One region of the Serratia sp. CoH_122_TC_1 genome, then DNA from elsewhere that is predicted to be linked to it. Evidence: predicted binding sites of a transcription regulator. Region 1 holds the regulator's gene; each other region holds the start of a gene.
What was found. Region 1 encodes CRP, which controls carbon source genes, mostly activating them, when cyclic AMP is high. Its sites were predicted from a motif close to ATGTGANNNNNNTCACAT; they were not measured.
Positions count from the first base shown of each region.

Region 1 (6,983 bases):
TTACGCCAGTCAACGGTGGCACCGGACTGTTTAGCGAAGCTATTTTCCGCCTGCGCTACCTTGGCAGGTTCCGCCGACGTTTGGTACGCCACGGTCACGTCCACTGCGTAGGCGCTGGCCGTACTGAGTGACAACACCAGAAGTGCCGCGCTGCGTAATGAAAAGAGTTTGCTCGCCATGGTCCGCTCCAATGATAAAAGTCTGTTCAGTTGCTGACAGTTTTATCTGAGCGGTGACGAGCTATAAAAGAATAAAAAAAACTTCGTTATTACCCTAGAGAATATGAATTACAGGAAATCATCATCACGCCAACAGCTCCCCACGCAGGAAAACCCGGGCGTAACCACCAATCAAGGTGCGATCCCCCTTCAGTTCGCAGAACAATTCACCACCGCGCACCGAAACCTGGCGTGCGCGCAGTTGATGACGCCCCAGACGAGCGGTCCAATACGGCATCAACGTGCAGTGTGCTGAGCCGGTTACCGGGTCTTCGCCGCCGTCGAGGGTGAAATAGCGGGAGACAAAGTCTACCGTTTCACCCGGAGCACTGACGATCACCGCACGGCCGGTCAGGGCAATTAATGCCGGGACATCGGGGTGTACTGCCCGTACCTGCGCTTCATTTTCCAGCACCACCAGCAGCGCATTGGCCTGCCACACTTCCTGCACAGGGATCCCCAATAGCGCCGCCAACTCGGCAGGCTCTTCGATCTTCTGCGGTGGCCGAGACGGGAAGTCCAAAATCAAACGTTCACCATCCTCGACATCACGCTTAACGTACAGGTCGCCGCTTGCCGAGCGGAACCGAATATCTTGCAATGCCGGGTTTACCGCACTGAACATCACGTGCGCCGCCGCTAACGTGCCATGGCCACACAGATCGACCTCGCGCTGAGGTGTAAACCAGCGAATAGCCGACATATCGCCATCGTCCCAGACAAAACTGGTCTCCGGCAGACTCAGTTCATTGGCGATAGCCTGCATCTCTGCGGCCGACAATGGATGCTTCAGCAGGCAGACGCCGGCAGGGTTGCCACGGAACCCTTCGCCGGTAAAAGCCGCCACGTGGAAGTAATTTTCTGCCATCTGCAATTCCTTAATGCCAGATGAGTAACACACAGGCCGCCGTCAGCAGCCCCATAGAAACATTAAAGATGATCCAGGCCTTTTTGCTGCGCAACAGGCGGCCAATCACCGTACCAAATCCCAGCCAAATCACCCCGGCGACGATATTCACCACCAAAATGCCCAGCGAGATTGCCAGAATCGACGTATTATATTTATCGCCCGCCAGGCTGAAGCTTGCCACCGCCCCCAATGCCATCAACCAGGCCTTGGGGTTAAGGAACTGCAACAGCCAGCCCTGGTACAGACGTATCGGTTTGGGTGGCGCCACATCGGTTTCCAGTTTTTCATAGGCTGCCGTCGCCACTTTCCACGCCAGCCACAGCAGGTACAGGCTGCCGAGAATTTTCAGCACCAGGTGCAATGCGGGGTAAACCAGTATCAGGCTACCCACGCCGAACGCCACCAGCAGCAAAATACTTTGCATGCCCAACATGATGCCAATCATCAGCAGCAGTGAGCGCATAAAACCAAAGTTGGTGCCGGAAGTTGTCAGTAACATATTGTTTGGGCCAGGCGTGATCGCAGCAACCCACAAGAAGCCTAACATCGAAAGAAATAAACTCGGTTCCATGAGGTGGGTGCTCCTCACCCAGGGGGATTTTTTGCAGTATTATTGTTAACTCAGGTAGTGAAGCTAACAGCGCACTATTAATCTCACAATAGCCGCCAAAAAGATTTTTATTCACGTTATGCATGAATCCTTTCGCCCTTTGACCGGGGCCAGTAATCCACATTTACAGACACTGTTGCCACGGTTGGTGCGCCGCCGCGTGCAGCTAAAACCGCACTGGCAAAGGCTGGAATTGCCCGACGGTGATTTTGTCGATCTTGCCTGGAGCGAAGATCCCGCCCTGGCCAGCCACAAGCCACGCGTGGTCCTGTTTCACGGGCTGGAAGGGAGTTTCTATAGCCCCTATGCCCACGGTCAGCTCAGCGCCTGGCGCGAAAAAGGGTGGCTCGGCGTGGTGATGCATTTTCGCGGCTGTAGCGGCGTCCCCAACCGTAAATCACGTATTTATCATTCCGGCGAAACGGAGGATGCACGCTTCTTCCTGCAGTGGCTACGAACCACCTACGGAGAAGTACCAACCGCCGCGGTGGGCGTCTCGCTCGGCGGCAACATGTTGGCCTGCTATCTGTCCCAGCAAGGAAACAAGAGTTTGCTGCACGCTGCCGTCGTGGTATCTGCGCCGCTGATGTTGGAACCTTGTTCATGGCGAATGGACCAAGGCTTCTCACGGGTTTACCAGCGATACTTGCTCGGGCAATTGAAACAGAATGCCACCCGTAAATTATTGCACTACCCAGACACCCTGCCGCTTAAGCTGACGCAGCTTAATGCGTTGCGCCGCATCCGTGACTTTGACGATGCCATTACGTCACGCATCCATGGTTTCAACGACGCCACTGACTATTACCGTCGTTGCAGTGCCTTACCGCTGCTGCCGGCGATCCAAACACCGCTGCTGATCATCCATGCCAAAGACGATCCCTTTATGACCGCCGAGGTGATCCCCGACGTGGCCACACTGCCACACAATATCGAATACCAGTTGACCGAGTTTGGCGGCCACGTCGGCTTTGTCGGCGGCACGTTGAACAAACCCCATATGTGGCTGGAATACCGTATTCCATCCTGGCTTGCCCCTTATCTGGAAACAACCTCGTGATTATCCCCTGGAAAGAACTGGAAACTGAGACCCTTAATAGCCTGATCGAGTCCTTTGTGCTGCGAGAAGGGACGGACTACGGTGAGCACGAGCGCTCGCTGGAGCAAAAAGTGGAAGATGTGCGCCGTCAGCTGAAAAATGGCGAAGTATTGCTGGTGTGGTCAGAACTGCATGAAACCATCAACATCATGCCGCGAGGGCAGTTCCGTGCCGGGCAAGAAGAAATTTAGTCTTGCTCGGTTCTATGACTGACGGAAAAAATCAGGTAACAATGGGCTATTGCAAACCAACGCGCGGAATTTTGCCCTTGGCGAAAGGGCGTCAAACAGACCAATAACCATAACTGACGCCTGCGCATTTAACACGGAGTGAGCACCACTATGTCCGCCAAACATCCCGTTATCGCAGTGACCGGTTCTAGCGGAGCCGGCACTACCACGACCAGCGTGGCGTTCCGTAAAATCTTTCAGCAGCTGAATATCCGCGCCGCAGAGCTGGAAGGCGACAGTTTCCACCGCTATACCCGACCGGAAATGGATGCAGCTATCCGTAAAGCACGCGATCTCGGCCGTCATATCAGTTATTTCGGCCCCGAAGCCAACGACTTCGGCCTGCTGCAACAAAGCTTTCTCGACTACGGCAAGAACGGTACCGGCCGTTCACGCAAGTATCTGCATACCTACGATGAAGCGGTGCCTTATAACCAGGTTCCCGGTACCTTTACACCTTGGGAGCCTTTACCGGCACCGACTGACGTGCTGTTCTATGAAGGGCTACACGGCGGCGTAGTGACCGAACACAACGACGTGGCCAAACATGTCGACCTGCTGGTTGGCGTGGTGCCTATCGTGAATCTGGAATGGATTCAGAAGCTGATCCGCGATACCGGTGAACGCGGCCACTCCCGTGAAGCGGTGATGGACTCGGTGGTACGTTCGATGGAGGATTACATCAACTACATTACGCCGCAGTTCTCACGCACCCATATCAACTTCCAGCGGGTACCCACGGTCGACACGTCGAATCCGTTTGCCGCCAAGGCGATCCCTTCGCTGGACGAGAGCTTTGTGGTGATTCACTTCCGCGGCCTGGATCAAATCGACTTCCCTTATTTACTGGCGATGCTGCAGGGATCCTTTATCTCACACATCAATACGCTTGTGGTGCCGGGCGGCAAAATGGGGCTGGCGATGGAGCTGATCATGGCACCCTTGGTGCAGCGTCTGCTGGAAGGCAAAAAAATCGAATAAGTGGGTAGAGCGCGGCAGTCAGCCGCGCCTTTTCGCCATTAGGCCACGTCGCGGATTTCAAAGCTGTGAGTCACGCTTGCGGCCTTACTCAGCATCAATGACACCGAGCAGTATTTCTCCGCCGAGAGGTTCACCGCCCGCTCAACGATTTTGTCGCTCAGATCTTTACCGCTCACGATAAAGTGCAGGTTGATATGGGTGAACAGCCGCGGTGCTTCTTCACGTCGTTCAGAAGTCAGCTTGACCTCGCAATCACGCACATCATTACGCCCTTTTTGCAGGATCGACACCACATCGATAGCACTACAGCCCCCTACCGACATCAGCACCATTTCCATCGGGCTGGGCGCTTTGTCGCCCGCATTGCCGTCCATCAACACCTGATGGCCAGACGCGGATTCACCCAGAAACGTTAACCCTTCCACCCACTTAACTCTTGCCTGCATACTGGTCACTCCGGTTAATTTCTTAAAATCAGGGTACGCTTTCGCATAGAAACTGGCAACGGAACCTGATGCTAATCATGCTGAAGCGAGACAACACAAGACACCCGCCTCACTCTGTGCTACAAACAGAGCCGCAATAAATCTTTCCGGGACACTGATTTCAGGGAAACTCCCAGGGAAAGGCTCCTTTACCGGTATGTTAACAGAATGTAGCTTGCAGCTCTCCCGGCAAGTTAATATGCTAGAGCGACAGCGTATATTTATGACACGCCTCAAAATCTGCTGATAGCCACCATTAAAACAACGGCGACAACAGGTTTTACAGGGAACTCTGACCCCTGTGACACAAGGCAGCGATAACAACAGAGGATAACAGCGAATGGTTCTCGGCAAACCGCAAACAGACCCTACTCTCGAATGGTTCCTGTCTCATTGCCATATCCACAAATATCCATCCAAAAGTACGCTGATTCACCAAGGTGAAAAAGCCGAAACGCTTTACTACATCGTCAAAGGCTCCGTCGCGGTGCTGATTAAGGATGAAGAAGGTAAAGAGATGATTTTATCCTACCTTAACCAGGGGGATTTCATCGGCGAGCTTGGATTATTTGAAGAAGGTCAGGAGCGTAGCGCCTGGGTTAGGGCGAAGACCGCCTGTGAAGTGGCTGAAATTTCCTACAAGAAATTCCGCCAGTTAATTCAGGTCAACCCGGACATCCTGATGCGCCTGTCAGCCCAGATGGCAAACCGTCTGCAGATAACATCTGAGAAAGTGGGTAACCTCGCCTTCCTGGACGTTACAGGCCGTATCGCGCAAACACTGCTGAACCTGGCGAAACAACCTGATGCCATGACCCATCCTGATGGTATGCAGATTAAAATTACTCGTCAGGAAATTGGCCAAATCGTCGGTTGTTCACGTGAAACCGTTGGCCGTATTCTGAAAATGCTTGAAGATCAAAACCTGATCTCCGCCCACGGCAAAACCATTGTCGTTTACGGCACGCGTTAATCACTGAAAAAACGGCGCGATGATTCGCGCCGTTTTTTTATGCCCCAAGTCATCATGTGGCGCAGACTGATTTACCACCCGGAAGTCAACTATGCACTGCGGCAAACGCTGGTGCTGTGCCTGCCAGTGTTACTCGGCCTGTTGAGCGGCCAACTGCAATACGGCCTATTATTTTCCCTGGTTCCTGCCTGCTGCAATATTGCCGGGCTAGACACCCCTCACAAACGCTTCTTCAAACGTCTGATCGTCGGTGGCTCTCTATTTGCACTCAGCAGCCTGCTATTACAGCAAGCATTGCTTTGGCACTTGCCGTTGCCGGTGTTGATGCTTGGCCTGGCACTGCTTCTCGGCGTCAGCGGTGAAATAAGTCCGTTACATGCCCGCCTGTTGCCCGCCTCGCTGGTTGCCGCCATTTTCTCCCTCAGTATGGCCGGTACAGTTCCGCTTTGGCACGCACCGCTGCTATACGTCGTGGGTACCGCCTGGTACGGGCTGTTTACCTGGTTTTGGTTCACGCTGTGGAAAGAACAACCGATGCGCGAATCGCTCAATCAGCTCTATTTGGAACTGGCGGACTACTTTGAGGCCAAATATTCGCTGCTGACCCAGCATACCGATCCACAGACCGCATTACCGCCACTGTTGATACGCCAGCAAAAAGTGATGGATCTGATCACCCTGCTGTATCAGCAGCTTAACTTTCTACCGCACGCCAGTAACCTCGAACAAAAGCGCCTACAGCGTACTTTTCAGGTCGCACTGGATCTGCAGGAACACATTACCGTCAGTCTACATCTGCCGGAAGAAGTGCAAAAACTGGTGGAGCAAAGCCAGGCCGAAGCCATCATCCGCCGCAATGCACAGGTGATTGCCGGCCGGCTGCGCACGGTGGCACACGATATTCTCTATCACCAGCATTCTCAGCGTTTCAATATGGACAATGAACTGGCGGCGCTAGAGAAAGTGGCAGCGCAGCACCCGGATAACCCCGTTGGGCAGTTCTGTTACTACCATTTCAGCCGTATTGCTCGTCTGTTACGCACCCAACACCCGCTTTACCGACGCGATCTGATGGCCAATCAAAACCGTTTGCCGTTCTGGCCTGCGCTAGTTAGTTACCTGTCATTTAAATCCAACGCCCTGCGCAATGCGGCACGCCTGGGTGTCACACTCGCTGCCGGCAGTAGCCTCGGGATGATTTTCAACTTACCGAAGCCTTACTGGATACTGTTGACCATCATGCTGGTGAGCCAGAATGGCTACAACGCCACCCGGGTACGTATCCAGCACCGTGCGCTTGGCACCCTGGTTGGGCTCGTACTCGCCGCCGGCCTGCTGCAACTGCAGTTGCCTGAGGCTGAAACGCTGAGCGTAATGCTGGTGATCACCCTGCTGGCCTACTTGGTCTCGCGTAAAAACTACGGGTTGGCAGTGATTGGTTTTACGGTAACGGCGGTCTACACCTTGCAATTACTGG
Region 1 covers NZ_JBXWLA010000013.1:16,677-23,659, forward strand. The annotation lists gene tauA (taurine ABC transporter substrate-binding protein) at 1-179, opposite strand, end outside; gene AC2FC2_RS17060 (PhzF family phenazine biosynthesis protein) at 304-1,086, opposite strand; gene AC2FC2_RS17065 (LysE family translocator) at 1,097-1,699, opposite strand; gene AC2FC2_RS17070 (hydrolase) at 1,818-2,798, shown strand; gene AC2FC2_RS17075 (YheU family protein) at 2,795-3,028, shown strand; gene AC2FC2_RS17080 (phosphoribulokinase) at 3,179-4,048, shown strand; gene AC2FC2_RS17085 (OsmC family protein) at 4,087-4,494, opposite strand; gene crp (cAMP-activated global transcriptional regulator CRP) at 4,874-5,506, shown strand; gene AC2FC2_RS17095 (YccS/YhfK family putative transporter) at 5,561-6,983, shown strand, end outside.

Region 2 (6,983 bases), on a different contig from region 1:
ACCGCTGCCGGCGCTGGCAATCGCCAGTGGGGCAATGACAAAGATAGAGCTGGCCGGTGTGACGCCGGAGGCAGTGATCATCACCACGTCGAGGACGCTGAGATTGCCTTTGAATTTATGTTCTGGTGTGGGCTCTTTCATTCAATACCCCATGAACAACGCGTAAGTGAGTGATGTTGCGGGCGGCGATTCATGCGGTAGATCATTGCGATGGCATGTCGTCGCCCGGCCTGATTAAATGGAACGCGTGGAAAAAGAGGGCGAATGTCTTCGCCCCTGTAACATATTTATTTCTATAGTGAAATTACCCTTGCCCGGACGGGAAGCTGAAGCTGGCATATTGGGCATCATGGGACGAAGGCCAGCGCTGGGTAATGGTTTTGCGCTTGGTGTAAAACCTGACGGCATCCGGGCCGTAAGCGTGTAAGTCGCCAAACAGTGAACGTTTCCAGCCCCCAAATGAGTGGTACGCCACCGGTACCGGCAGTGCAACGTTGATCCCCACCATGCCGACCTGAATATGGCTGGAGAAGTAACGCGCCGCCTCGCCATCACGGGTGAACAGACAGGTGCCGTTACCGTATTCATGGGCGTCAATCATTGCCATCGCGTCTTTCAATGAGCCGACCCGCACAACGCCTAACACGGGGCCGAAGATCTCCTCCTGATAAATCCGCATCCCCGGTTGCACGTGGTCAAACAGCGTTGGGCCGAGGAAATACCCCTGGCTCAATTGCCCGTCGTCGCCTTGTACCTTCAGTTCACGGCCGTCGACCACCAGACGGGCGCCTTCTTCAACACCCTGATCGATGTAGCTTTTTACCTTTTGAAAATGTTGCTGGGTAACCAAAGGCCCCATATCGTTGCGGTTATCATTACCCGCGCCAATTCGCATGTTGGCCATTTGCTGTTGCAAGCCGGCGATCAGGGCGTCGGCGGTATCATCCCCCACCGCGACAACCAGCGGGATTGCCATGCAACGTTGCCCACAGGAGCCGAATGCCGCGCCCATCAGTGCGCTGACGCTACCGGCGATGTCAGCATCCGGCAACACTACAGCGTGGTTTTTCGCGCCGCCCAACGCCTGTACCCGCTTATTCTGGCCACAGCCGGTGTGATAGATGTGTTCTGCCACGGGCGTGGAGCCGACAAAGCTCACCGCCTTAACGCGTGGATCGTGCAGCAGAGTGTCTACGGCTTCGCGGTCGCCGTTGACCAGATTCAAAACGCCGGGGGGTAAGCCGGCCTCCGATGCCAGTTGAGCGATATACAGCGTGGAGGAAGGCACGCGTTCTGACGGCTTCAATACAAAGGTGTTGCCGCATACCACGGCCATTGGCCACATCCACAAGGGGACCATCGCCGGGAAGTTAAAGGGGGTGATACCGGCCACCACACCCAGCGGCTGAAACTCACTCCAGCTGTCGATACCCGGTCCGGCGTCCTTGCTGTGTTCGCCTTTTAGCAGTTCCGGCGCATAGCTGGCGTACTCAATATTTTCGATCCCGCGTTGGAGTTCACCCATGGCGTCGCTGAGGACTTTGCCGTGTTCGGCGGTAATCAGTTGGCAGATGTGATCGGCGTGCTGTTCCAGCAGCGCTTTAAGACGAATCATGATCCTGGCCCGCTTCAACGGCGGTGTATCTCGCCAGGCTGGATAGGCCCGTTCGGCGGCGTCTATGGCACTTTCCACGGTGGCGCGGTCAGCCAGCAAGACCGCCTGATGTGACAGCCCGGTCGCCGGATCGAAGACCGGTTGGCTGCGAGTACCGCCAGTGGCGGACTGGCCGTTGATCCAATGTGCAATTGGCATGGTATTCGTTCCTTATTCGGTGGCGTTGATGGCGTCGCCCAAGGCGTTGATTAACGAATCAATCTGCGCTTCGCTGCTGATAAACGGCGGTGCCAGTTGCAGGGTGTCGCCGCCGTAGCGGACATAAAACCCACTTTCCCAACAGCGCATCGCCACTTCATACGGCCTGCGTGCCGCTTCGCCCGGTCGTGCCGCCAGCGTGATGCCCGCCGCCAGGCCAAAATTGCGAATGTCGGTAACGTGGCGGCAGCTTTGCAATCCGTGCACGGCCTGCTCAAAATACGGCGTCAGCGCCTGAACCCGCTCAATCATCTGCTCGCGCTCAATGATATCCAGCGTCGCCAACCCGACGGCACAGCTAACCGGGTGGGCGGAATAGGTGTAGCCGTGCGGGAATTCGAGCAAATACTCGGGGTCATCGGTGGCCATAAAGGCCTGATAAATCTCTGGGCGAACCACGACTGCGCCCATGGGTTGCGCACCGTTGGTCACCTGTTTGGCGATATTCATCATGTCTGGCGTGACACCGAAGGCTTCAGCGCCGGTCAATGCGCCGCAACGACCGAAGGCGGTGATCACTTCGTCAAAGATCAGCAGAATATTGTGTTGGGTGCAGATCTCACGGATACGTTGCAGATAGCCGACCGGGGGGACAATAACGCCAGCGGAACCGGAAAAGGGTTCGATAATGACGGCAGCGATGGTCGACGCATCACGCAGCGCGATGATCCGGTTCAGTTCTTCTGCCAGATCGGCACCTTGCGCAGGCATCCCGCGCGAAAAGGCGTTTTCCGCCAGCAAGGTATGCGGCAGGTGGTCTGCCTCGGCACTGGTGCCAAAGGCTTTGCGGTTACCGGCAATCCCGCCCACGGCAATCCCGCCAAAGTTGACGCCGTGATAGCCTTTTTCGCGGCCGATAAAGCAGGTTTTTCCTGCCTGACCTTTGGCTCGCCAATAGGCCCGCGCCATTTTTAATGACGTGTCTGCCGCTTCGGAGCCGGAGCCGGTGAAAAAGACATAATCCAGCCCGGCCGGTGTCATGGCTTTAATTTTATTCGCCAACTCGAATGATAAGGTATGGCCGAATTGGAATGCCGGGGAGTAATCCAGTTGGGAAAGTTGTTTATAGGCCGCGTCGGCTATTTCCTGACGGCCATGACCTAATCCGCAGCACCATAACCCGGATAAACCGTCAAAGATTTTACGCCCATCCTGGCTGGTATAATAAACGCCTTCAGCGTGGCTGATGATTCGCGGGTTGGCTTTAAAATTACGGTTACCGGTAAACGGCATCCAATGTGCTTCTAACCATTCACGTTCGGGCTTATTTTCAGGGTGATTTAAATCAGCCATTTTTCCCTCCGGGGGGAGAATAGGTAGGTTTATTAAATTATCTTTCGTGTTAATGAATTGTTGCTTGAAATTGACTATGTTCTGCTTCTTCACTAATGTGAATAATCATATATCGAAACTTACTTAAGGTTTTATGCAAGTAAAAAAGCGCGCACTTTTGGGGCAGTTAGCGGATATGGATTTACGGTTGCTGCGAGTGTTTAAGGCCGTGGTTGACTGCGGCGGCATGAGTGCGGCTGAGCTGGAACTGAATATCAGCCTGTCGACCATCAGCAAGCATATCAAGGATCTGGAGCAGCGTTTGGGGCTGACGCTCTGCCATCGCGGGCGTGAGGGGTTTGCAGTCACTGACGAAGGGCTGTTGATTTATCAGGAAACCATCAATCTCTTGGCGGCGACCGAAGCTTTCCGCCGTGGGGTGGATGATGTGCACCAGCGTTTGGGGGGGCAACTGCATGTGGCGATATTTGATCACACCGTCAGTAATCCTCAGGCACACATCGGCCGGGCGATTGCGTTATTTAGCGAGCAGGCACCGGACGTGTCTTTGCAAATGTATGTGGAACCAATAAATACCATTGAGCGTGGCGTTATTGATGGCCAATTCCAGGTGGGTATTATTCCCATGCACCGTAGTGCAGAAAGTTTATCTTATAGTTCGTTATTTAATGAGAGGATGTTCTTATATTGTGGTGCGCAGCATGAATTATTTTCCGTTAATCATGAAACGCTGAATTGGGATCTGTTGCACCATTATGCCTTTGCCGGTTTAGGCTACCACTCACCGAATATGGAACTGAGCCTGCAACAGCATTTGCAGCGTAAAGCGACCGGATTTGCTCAGGAGTCGATCGCGACGTTGATCCTTTCCGGCAAGTACGTCGGTTTTCTTCCCGACCACTATGCGGCATTTTTTGTCGCGCAGAATATGATGCGGGCGATCAAACCGTCGCTGTTCTGTTACCACTGTGAGTATTCCAGCGTATTACGGCGTTCACCCAGCCCGCAACGGGTCGTGAAGCTGTTCCACGAGTGCCTGCTGGCGGCTCATGGAACAGCTTGATGTTACTGATCTTTCTTCTTGCTGAAAATTTTGAGCAGCACACCGACCAGTATGCCAATCGCGATGCCGGTGAAAATCCAGCTGATGATACCCATTTCCGATCCCCCGCTATTACGTTGATCTCATTCTATAATCATTCGACGCGGAATGCGCCTTCGATCATCAGCTGACGCTGCGGCGCACTGTAGTCGATCAGCGCGTTCTTGCTGTTGGATTTAGCCAGCGTCACGGCCAGTTCGTCGGCGGACAGGGGCAGATCGTCCTGCCAAAACGTGGCGATGGCGTTGCGGGTAATGAAGTCGATCAGGTAGCGTTCCGGGCTGTCATGTTGTTCGGGGAACAGGCGAGTGGCGAGGTCGGCCATCAGTGCCCGCTGCTGCGGTTGTTCACTTTGAGCCAGCAGCTCGAGGAAAGGCAGCAGCAGACGGCCGCAGACCTGTCCGTGGTGATAATCGCGCAATGCGCCAATCTCACCTGCAATACCGTGGATCACACCCAGCCCCGCGGCACTCAGCGTCAGCCCACCTAAGTAGGACGCCTGCATGATGTCCTCACGTGCCTGATCGCTGCGGTTGAGCCTGGGCCAGGCTTGCAGGAAGTGGCGGATACCGGTCAATGACATCTCTCGCGTCATGGCATTGGCGGTTTTGGACAGGTAGGCCTCGAACAAATGGGTGAAGGCATCGATGGCGCAGTAAGCCAGGACCTTATCCGGCGCACCCTGCAGCAGTTGTGGGTCCAGAATAGCGGTATGAGGGACAAAATTGTTATGCCGCAGCGAGGCTTTCACCTTACTGAACTGGGTATCTGTGATGACCGCATTCTGGGTGACTTCGCTGCCGGTACCGGCCGTGGTCGGGATGGCAATCAGCGGCAAGGTGGCCCCACTGATTTTAGTGTCGCCGACTTTTTCCATATAGCGCAGGGTTGGCAGTGGGTGCTCAACCAGGGCGGCAAAGGCCTTGGCGGCATCCAGCACGCTACCGCCGCCGATCGCCACCACCCGCTGAGCCTTGCCGCGCCAGCGCGCTACCCAGGCGTCAATCTCGTGCGGTGACGCCTCGTGGCTGACGATTTCAGTGCCAATAAGCAGCGGCGTCAACGTGTCCGCCAGCGAAGAATACACCGCGCCTTTGAGAAATGAGCGGCAGCTAAACAGTAGCGTCGGCTGCGGTTCTGCGTTCAGTAGCGGGATCAGTTGGCTGATACTGCCGTGGCCGAACCAGGTATGGCGGTTGGCGATCGTCAGGCTGGTTGTCATAGTCTCTCCTTGGCGCACGAAAACCACAGCATAAGCCAGCCTCAGCGGCCGAACCACTGCTTTTCACTGCCTGAATGACATTCCATTAATATGTTAACCCAGCATGATTGTGGCAGGGCGCAATAATCTCGCGAAGGTGTGATTTGTTTAACATGTAAACAATTCAGGGATTGCATTTGGCGCCATTGAGTGTTTTTTATAACAAGCAGGCCAGGATGAAGCCGGAGCACAGTGATTGTTAATTTATTAATGATGGCGGGCAGAGATGACTATTCAGGTCGAACGATTATCAGCGGTGATCGACGCGGTGGCGACCCCAGGCTTTTATCCTGGCTTGTTGGCCTGGCTGGAAGGCTTTTTCGCTTTTGATAATGCCATTGTCTACGCCTTTGAACGCGGCCAGGCGCCGCGCTGCCTGATAAAAACCGAGAAGGAAAATAGCGACGCGGTTAACCAACTTTACCAACAGGGCGCCTACCTCCAGGATCCGTTTTATCAGGCGCTGAACGGCGGCGCTGGGGGCGACGTGCTAACGCTGCGCCAGCTCGCGCCTTGCGGTTTCTACCATACTGATTATTACCGTAATTTTTACCGCAAGACCGGCTGGCATGACGAAGCTGGCGTGCTGTTGCCCCTGACGGCGGAACGCGGGCTGGGGGTGTTCTTCGGGTCGGCGCGTCAATCGGTCGGGGTACGCTCCCCCCAACTGGCGGATTTACGCGATGCGCTGACGCTATTGAAAAGCGTCGCTCGTCTGCATGGGGAAGTGATTGCCGCCCCCGCTACGCCGGAAAAGGTAATGGACAAGGCCGTGCAGGCGCGTTATCTGCTGACGCCCCGCGAACGCGAGATTGTGGATCTGATCCTTGAGGGTTGCGGCTCACAGCAGATTGCTGACCGGTTGTTCATCAGCGTGGGCACGGTGAAAAATCACCGCAAGAACATCTACAGCAAGCTGAATATCGGCTCACAGGCTGAACTGTTCAGCTTGCTGTTAGCCACCCCGCTGCGACGCAGTGCCTGAGTGTTAATTATTTGTTGCGAATGTCCCTAAGGGGATATGGTGGCCGCCGGGTCGCTTGCCGATAATCCGATGATAGAGCCAAGGTCATCGGGAGTGCGGCAGTGAATAATAATATCGAATCCTTAACCTACTACGCGGCAACCAAAAAGTACGATCTGCGCTTCCCGACGTTGGAAGAAGATCTGGACGTTGACGTCGTCATCATCGGTGGCGGCTTCTCCGGCATTAATACTGCCCTGGAGCTGGCGGAGCGGGGCATCACCAATATCGCCATTCTCGAAGGACGTCATCTGGGCTACGGTGGCACCGGCCGCAACGGTGGGCAGGTGATGGCGGGGATCGGCCATGACCTGGAAAAGATCAAACGCCACGTCGGTCCTGCCGGGCTGGAAACCATCTTTAAAATCAGCAACCTCGGTGCCGGGATTATTCGCGAACGCATCAAAAAATACCAAATCGACGCCGATTT
Region 2 covers NZ_JBXWLA010000004.1:35,235-42,217, reverse strand. The annotation lists gene AC2FC2_RS06280 (APC family permease) at 1-141, opposite strand, end outside; gene AC2FC2_RS06275 (CoA-acylating methylmalonate-semialdehyde dehydrogenase) at 305-1,813, opposite strand; gene aptA (omega-aminotransferase AptA) at 1,826-3,166, opposite strand; gene AC2FC2_RS06265 (LysR family transcriptional regulator) at 3,300-4,229, shown strand; gene AC2FC2_RS06260 (iron-containing alcohol dehydrogenase) at 4,363-5,490, opposite strand; gene AC2FC2_RS06255 (helix-turn-helix transcriptional regulator) at 5,756-6,514, shown strand; gene AC2FC2_RS06250 (NAD(P)/FAD-dependent oxidoreductase) at 6,616-6,983, shown strand, end outside.
Region 2: AC2FC2_RS06260 (iron-containing alcohol dehydrogenase) is a predicted target of CRP. The motif match lies at 5,627-5,644, and genes of this name have one in related genera.

Region 3 (6,983 bases), on a different contig from region 1:
TCTGGCTCGGTTTCTTCCTGTTCCATATCCTGCAGCGTTACGGCAACGTCGCTGCTGCGCGCAACGACAACGAACTGGCGGCACTCTGTCGACAACAGGCCGATACCTTGCGCGATAACCTGCGTGACCATGCCTGGGATGGCGAATGGTATCGTCGGGGCTACTTTGACAGTGGAGAGCCGCTAGGTTCTCAACAATCAACTGAGTGCCGCATCGACGCCATCGCCCAGAGCTGGTCTGTGTTGTCCGGTGCGGCGGATAAAACACGCAGCCTGCAGGCGATGCAATCGCTGGATAAACACCTGGTAGACAACCAAGCTGGTCTGATAAAACTGCTGACACCGCCATTCGATGGCAACGGCCCTAATCCGGGTTATATCCGCGGTTATCTGCCTGGCGTGCGGGAAAATGGCGGTCAGTATACCCACGGCGCGGTATGGGCGGTCATGGCCTTCGCCGAAATGGGCAATATCGAACGCGCCTGGGAACTGATGGCGCTCATCAACCCGATCAACCACAGCCTGGACAGCACCGCCGCCGAGCGCTACAAGGTTGAGCCTTACGTGGCGACCGCCGATATATACGCGGTCGCGCCGCACGTCGGTCGTGGCGGCTGGAGTTGGTATACCGGCTCTGCCGGTTGGATGTACCGGCTGATTGTCGAGTCACTGCTGGGATTGAAACGCCGTGGCAATCAGTTGTCCATCAACACCCGTCTGCCTGCGGACTGGCCACAGGTGACACTGAATTACCGGGAGGGTGGCAGCGAGTACCAGTTGATTATCCGGCAGGGAACGGGAACGACGCAGATCACCGTTGATGGTGAAGAACAGCCGGAGGCCGTAATAACGCTGGTAGACGACGGGAAAATCCATCACGTGGACGTCATGCTGGGGCAGTAAAACCAAGGGCGCGGTGAATGACCGCGCCCAATACCTTTACGTCGTTATTTACGCGCCAACAACAGACCCAGCACCAATCCGACCGTCGCCCCAATGCCGACACTGTGCCATGGTTTTTCACGCACATAGCCGTCAGTGCGGCAAACCGCGTCCTTGGCACGCGCATAGTAGGATTCGGTAGAGTCAGTCAGCCGTGACTTGACCTCACTCAACGCCTCTTCGGCATGGGCTTTAATGTCGATGTAGGCCTGATCGGCGCGATCGCCGGAGTACTTCAACACTTCTTCCAGCGTGTCGCTCAGCATTCTCAGATCGTCGTCGAGCGTGGTTTGATCTGCATCCGTATTTCTCGCCATGTTAAGTTCTCCGTATTTAAAAAATGAAGCGGCCCTTAACTATAGACAAGGATAGCCGCTCCCCGCCATCAGACTATTGGCTAAAATTAGAACACCAGCTGGACCTTGGCGGCCAGGCGCTTATCGCCGGCGAATGCCAGAGCTTGTTCCAGTTGCTGATTGTTAAACTCAGCGGAGAGCAGCGGCAACGGATTGATCGTCCCGTCGGACAACCAGGCAACCGCGATATCAAACTCTTCAACAAAACGGAATGAGCCCAGTAAATTCAACTCTTTGGCGATCAGCAGCATCAGTGGAAAATCAGGGAAACTGCCGCCCATACCCACTTGCACGACCGTCCCCTTGGCACGGGTGACCTCCAGACAGCGCAACAGGGATAACGGATGGCCGGAAACTTCAAACGCGATGTCAAAATAGCCTTTCTCCTGTTGGTAACGGCTAAAATCGTCATTGCTTGCATGCATGCAGATAGACGCCCCCATCTCACGGGCGATATCCAGGCAACGTGGGCTAAGATCGGCACAAACAATTTCGCTGGCGCCCAGTGCCTTCAATGCAGCCACCAGTAAGCACCCGATCGGCCCAACACCGGAAACAAACACCCTTTTGCCGTTTACCTCCCCTGGCTGTTTTGCAGCATGAATCGCGACGGCCAAAGGTTCAGCAAACACCATCACCTTCTCATCGCGATCGGCGTCAAAGGCAATGCACTGCGCACTATCAACCACTTTGTATTGGGTGAAGGCACCATCCACATGGGGAAAATACATGGCGCTGCCGAAGAAACGCATGTGAGTACACTGGTTTTGCTGGTTCGCCAGGCAATATTTGCACAGCCCGCAGGGTTTGCTGGGGTTCAACGCCACCTTTTGGCCAACAGCCAGTCGCGCAGTATCACTGGCCACCACCTCACCAATCACCTCATGGCCAAGCACCATCGGCTGGCGCACTTGAAAGCTGCCAACCTTGCCTTCTTGGTAGTAATGCAGGTCTGAACCACAGATACCACCACGCGTGATTTTCACCAGCGTGCCCGTCCCTTGGTATTCCACCTCCTGCTCCACCACTGCGACGTCATATTTGCCTTTAACCACGCAGGATTGGGTTTGAATTTTCATCATTATTTTCCATTAAGCAGGCGGTTATACCGCAGCGGACATGCCGCCATCGACAAACAGCAGGTGGCCATTAACAAAATCGGATGCCTTTGATGACAAGAATACGGCAGCACCAATCAACTCCTGCGGATCACCCCAACGGGCAGCCGGAGTGCGTTTGGTCAGCCACGCGGTAAACTCCGCATTGTCCGCCAGCGCCTGGGTCATTTCCGTTTTGAAGTAGCCCGGAGCAATGCCATTTACCTGAATGTTATAGCGCGCCAGCTCTACACACATGCCGCGCGTCAACATTTTTACCGCCCCCTTTGACGCGGCATAGGGTGTAATGGTGTCACGGCCCAGTTCGCTCTGCATTGAGCCAATATTGATGATTTTTCCGCTTTGGCGCTGCACCATATGGCGCGCCACGGCTTGCGAGACCATAAAGACCGCTTTTTGATTGACGGCAATAATCTCGTCCCACTCTTTTTCCGGGAACTCGGTAAACGGATGACGGCGCTGAATGCCCGCATTGTTGATCAGCACATCGATTCCACCGCCCTCTGCCTCGATTTGCTCAATAGCAGCATGAATGGCCTGAGAGTCGGTCACGTCAAAGGCCGCGGCGTCGGCGCGGAAACCTTCGCGTCGCAACGCTTCAACCGCACGCTGCGCATTTTCCTGAGTGGTCGCATTGACCAGAATATGGGCACCATACTGCGCCAGCCCACGAGCCAGCAGAAAGCCAATGCCCCGAGAAGCGCCGGTAATCAGTATTTTTTTATTATCCAGTGAAAACAAGTTGTTCATAACGCACCCCGGCCATGTCATTCAGAAAGAACAGGCGTCTATCTCAGCGGATCGCTGCCAGCAAAAATGCGATCTAGATCACTTAAAACAGTGTTACTAAAACCTGTTACCTTTAACGTGAAGCTACGCATTCCGTCGAGAAAACATATCAACATAGTTTATTGAAAAATATAGTTTTTATACTTTATGAGGCGGATTGTTATCGCCAGATCGATTTGTTAACATGACATCATGCGGGCCCTTTCCGCCCCCCCAGCTAAGGCATCAGAATGAAGAACCAACGCGTCACGCTGCAGGATATTGCGCTGCTCGCCGGTGTGACAAAAATGACCGTCAGCCGCTATCTGCGCACGCCAGAAAAGGTGGCTGCAGAAACCGCCGCGAAAATTGCCCAAGTGATGAAAGAGGTTAATTTCACCGACAGCGATGAAGCGCGCTCAACGCAAAAACCGCGTATAGGCGTCCTGATCCCTTCGTTCAACAATCAGATTTTTGCCGACCTGTTAGCCGGTATCGAATCCATTACGCTGGAACACGGTTATCAGACCCTGGTGGTGAACTATGATTACAGCCGCCAACGAGAGGAAGAGCACATCGTCCAACTGCTGGCCTACCCCATCGCGGGGCTGATTCTGACAGATTCTGAGCACACATTACGGGCAGAGAAATACTTGGCGGCAGCAAAAATCCCGGTAGCGCAGGTGATGGATCTTGAAGCCCCGGAGGGGCGGATTGCCGTGGGGTTCGATAACTATCAGGCCGGTTATGACATGACAGAAGCGCTGCTTGCCAGCGGAAAACGTCAGGTGGTTTATTTTGGTGCCATGTCTGATGCCCGCGATAACAAGCGCTTTCAAGGCTATTGCCAGGCGATGGAAAACCAAGGGTTAGCGCCGCGTCAAATCACACCGCATCGGGTGTCGTCTGTCAGTGTGGGTTCCGATATGCTGGCGATGGCCCGTCAACTCTATCCTGATTTGGACGGTATCTTATGCACCAATGACGATCTGGCCGTTGGCGTGTTGCAGGCGTGTCTCCGGCTCGGGTTACAAGTTCCACAGGACGTCGCCCTATCAGGTTTTCACGGTTTGGATATCGGCAAAGCCACCACACCGGGCATCGCCAGCGTGATCACACCAAGGTTTGATATGGGTAAAGTCGCTACGGAGATCTTGCTCAAACGCATAAAAGGGCTACCCTGCATTGAGCGCGTGGACCTGCACTACCGCATTTCCCTCGGCGGTACCATTTGAATCAGCGGTTAACATTCTCGGTAACAACAGCGGTCGCTTTGGTTTTCTCATTGCGTGCCGCCAACCACAAGCCGCTGTTTTTCATCGCGTAACCGAACACCAGCCCAACCAGTAAAGACAGGGTCACCAACGGCCAGTCACCGCCACCAGCAAAGGTCGCGCAAGCGCCAATGAAGGTACCAGGCACGAACCCCAGCCACTGTTGCTTTGCCTGAATGCACATCAAAAAAGCCACCACGCCGGTCAGCAGATAACCGAGCATACTCCAGCCTGGAGCGAGCTCACTGCCGTGAATGATCGCCATAGCCCAAAAGACGCCGCTGCAACTGGTCAAGGTGCTGATTAACAACCCTTTTAATCCCCCCTGCGGGCAGGCGAAATAGGCTGTGCAGCCGAGAAAACCGGCCCAGCTGATTAACCCCAGGCTCACCGCAACCCATCCCCAAACGCCAGAGAGGATCCCGGTAGTCAAAGCAATGGCAAAAATAACGTTCATAAACCGACCCGCTGAAAAGGAAGCGCGCAGTTTACGCGAAAATCGGCAAAAATATATGATGGGAATCACATAAAATATGTAATGAGAAACATGGTAATTACAGAACTGAGGAATTTGTCACAAAAAAAAACCAGCGTGGCAAGCACGCTGGAAATGACACACAACAACACCAGGGAAATCGTTTACCAGATTCACTCACGCCCAAATGAGATCGGGCGCTGAAATCTCAGCGTGGGAAGCCCGCGCGGGTCACCATGAGGCTTAACATTAAGCACACCACGGCACTGACCAGGAATAACAGGTTGACCGCCAGATGCAAGCTGGCATGGTCGATCACTACCCCCAACAGGATAGGGATCCAGTTGGCGATATAAGCAATAACGTAAAACAGCGAAATCAGTCTTGCATGGCTTGCCTTCGGTGAAATCAGATTCACCAATGTGGCACTGCCGACAAAGATAGCCCCGTAGGCATAACCCGCAATCACCATACCGGCACTGGCCAGACCCAACGAATGAATCTGTATGGCTTCGGCGAACACCACGACTGACAGCGCTTGCGCCAGGCAGCCAAACATCAGCGAGTGACGAGCATTAACGCGGCGGCTCAGGATCTGGCTAATACCGGCAATCACCAGATAAACCGCGATCACATACCCATAAACACCACGGCTATGCATACCCAACAGCTTTTCCGACACGCTTGGGCCAATCGCCAGAATGCTGGCAGCCACAGCCCAACAGATAAACAGCGCACCGGCACACAGGAAGAACTTGCCCCCTGTCGCTCGCAAGCCATCTCCCAGAGAACTCTTTTCCGTTTCGGCCCCTGTTTCTACGGCTCCATTCAGGGGGACAACCGGAGCAATAGCGGGCCATTTGAGCATCACACCTAACGCAGCGATTGCCGCCACCGCCATAATGATAATGAACGGCAATGAGGTGGTATGGAACCCAGTTTGCAACGCAACGCCGCTGAAAATCGGCCCTAATGCCAGACCGGTGGTAAAAGACAATGTCGCAATCAGTGCCGCATTTTTACCGCCGTCTTTCGGCCCAAAACGCACCAGCGCAATATTCGCGGCCCCGGTCAGGGCGCCGGTACCAATACCGGCCAGCAAACGCGCCATAAACATCATCAGGAACGAATCGGCCATCGAGAATAACAAGGCCCCCGCCAGTACCACCAGCAGCGCAGGAACAATCATGCTGCGCAGGTCCTTCACTTTGCCGGCCATATTGCCCACGCCGAACAATGAGATCAGCACACCCGCAGCATAGGCACCATAAATGACTGTCAGGCTGACCGAGCTTAATGCCAACTCATGTTGATAAAGCGGATAAAGCGGCGTCGGCGCACTGCTGTTGAGCAATGCAGACATTAATGCCAAGGCTAAAAACAATAAGATGGCAAAATGTGACTCGCCCAAATTCGCTTGAGCTGATTTATCAACAGCCACCCCTTCAGACATTTTTCTCTCCCGAAACAATCTGGATAAACACTAAGCCCTGAAAACCAAACTCATCAGGAAACGCGTTTATCATACCGTTCGGGTATAACCGTAAAAATAGCCAAGAATGCATCATAGTGATTCATTAATGCATTCGCGCTGGCAATACTCGCTGGTCTTTATGAAAGAAACGGGCAGAAAGTGGTTACACCGCCTCCGCTTTTTGGACCTTCGCGGGAGCACGTTTCAAAATAGCCAGCGCACCAGAAAGAATAATCAATGCCATGCCCCCGGCGGCAATGTAAGACAGTTTTTCGCCGAACAGCACATAGCCGAGCAAGGTGGAAAAGATGATGGTGCTATAGGAAAGAATGCTAACAATGACCGCATTACCGCTGCCATAGGCGCGAGTCATGGTAATTTGCCCCAGGCTGCCGAATACGCCGATGGCACAGACACACAGTATCATCGCGCTATCCAACGCCGTGAACCCCACCACTGACGTCATTACGCCACCGACCAGCGTGCCCACCAGCGAGAAGTAAAATACCACTCGCAGTTCGGGTTCCCCGCTACGTACCAATTTGCCGACGTTAAAATAGGCCAATGCCGTGAGCAA
Region 3 covers NZ_JBXWLA010000011.1:140,773-147,755, reverse strand. The annotation lists gene AC2FC2_RS15765 (glycoside hydrolase family 94 protein) at 1-902, shown strand, start outside; gene elaB (stress response protein ElaB) at 947-1,258, opposite strand; gene idnD (L-idonate 5-dehydrogenase) at 1,345-2,376, opposite strand; gene idnO (gluconate 5-dehydrogenase) at 2,401-3,165, opposite strand; gene AC2FC2_RS15745 (substrate-binding domain-containing protein) at 3,435-4,418, shown strand; gene AC2FC2_RS15740 (DUF1097 domain-containing protein) at 4,420-4,914, opposite strand; gene AC2FC2_RS15735 (MFS transporter) at 5,141-6,385, opposite strand; gene AC2FC2_RS15730 (DMT family transporter) at 6,570-6,983, opposite strand, start outside.
Region 3: idnO (gluconate 5-dehydrogenase) is a predicted target of CRP. The motif match lies at 3,232-3,249, and genes of this name have one in related genera.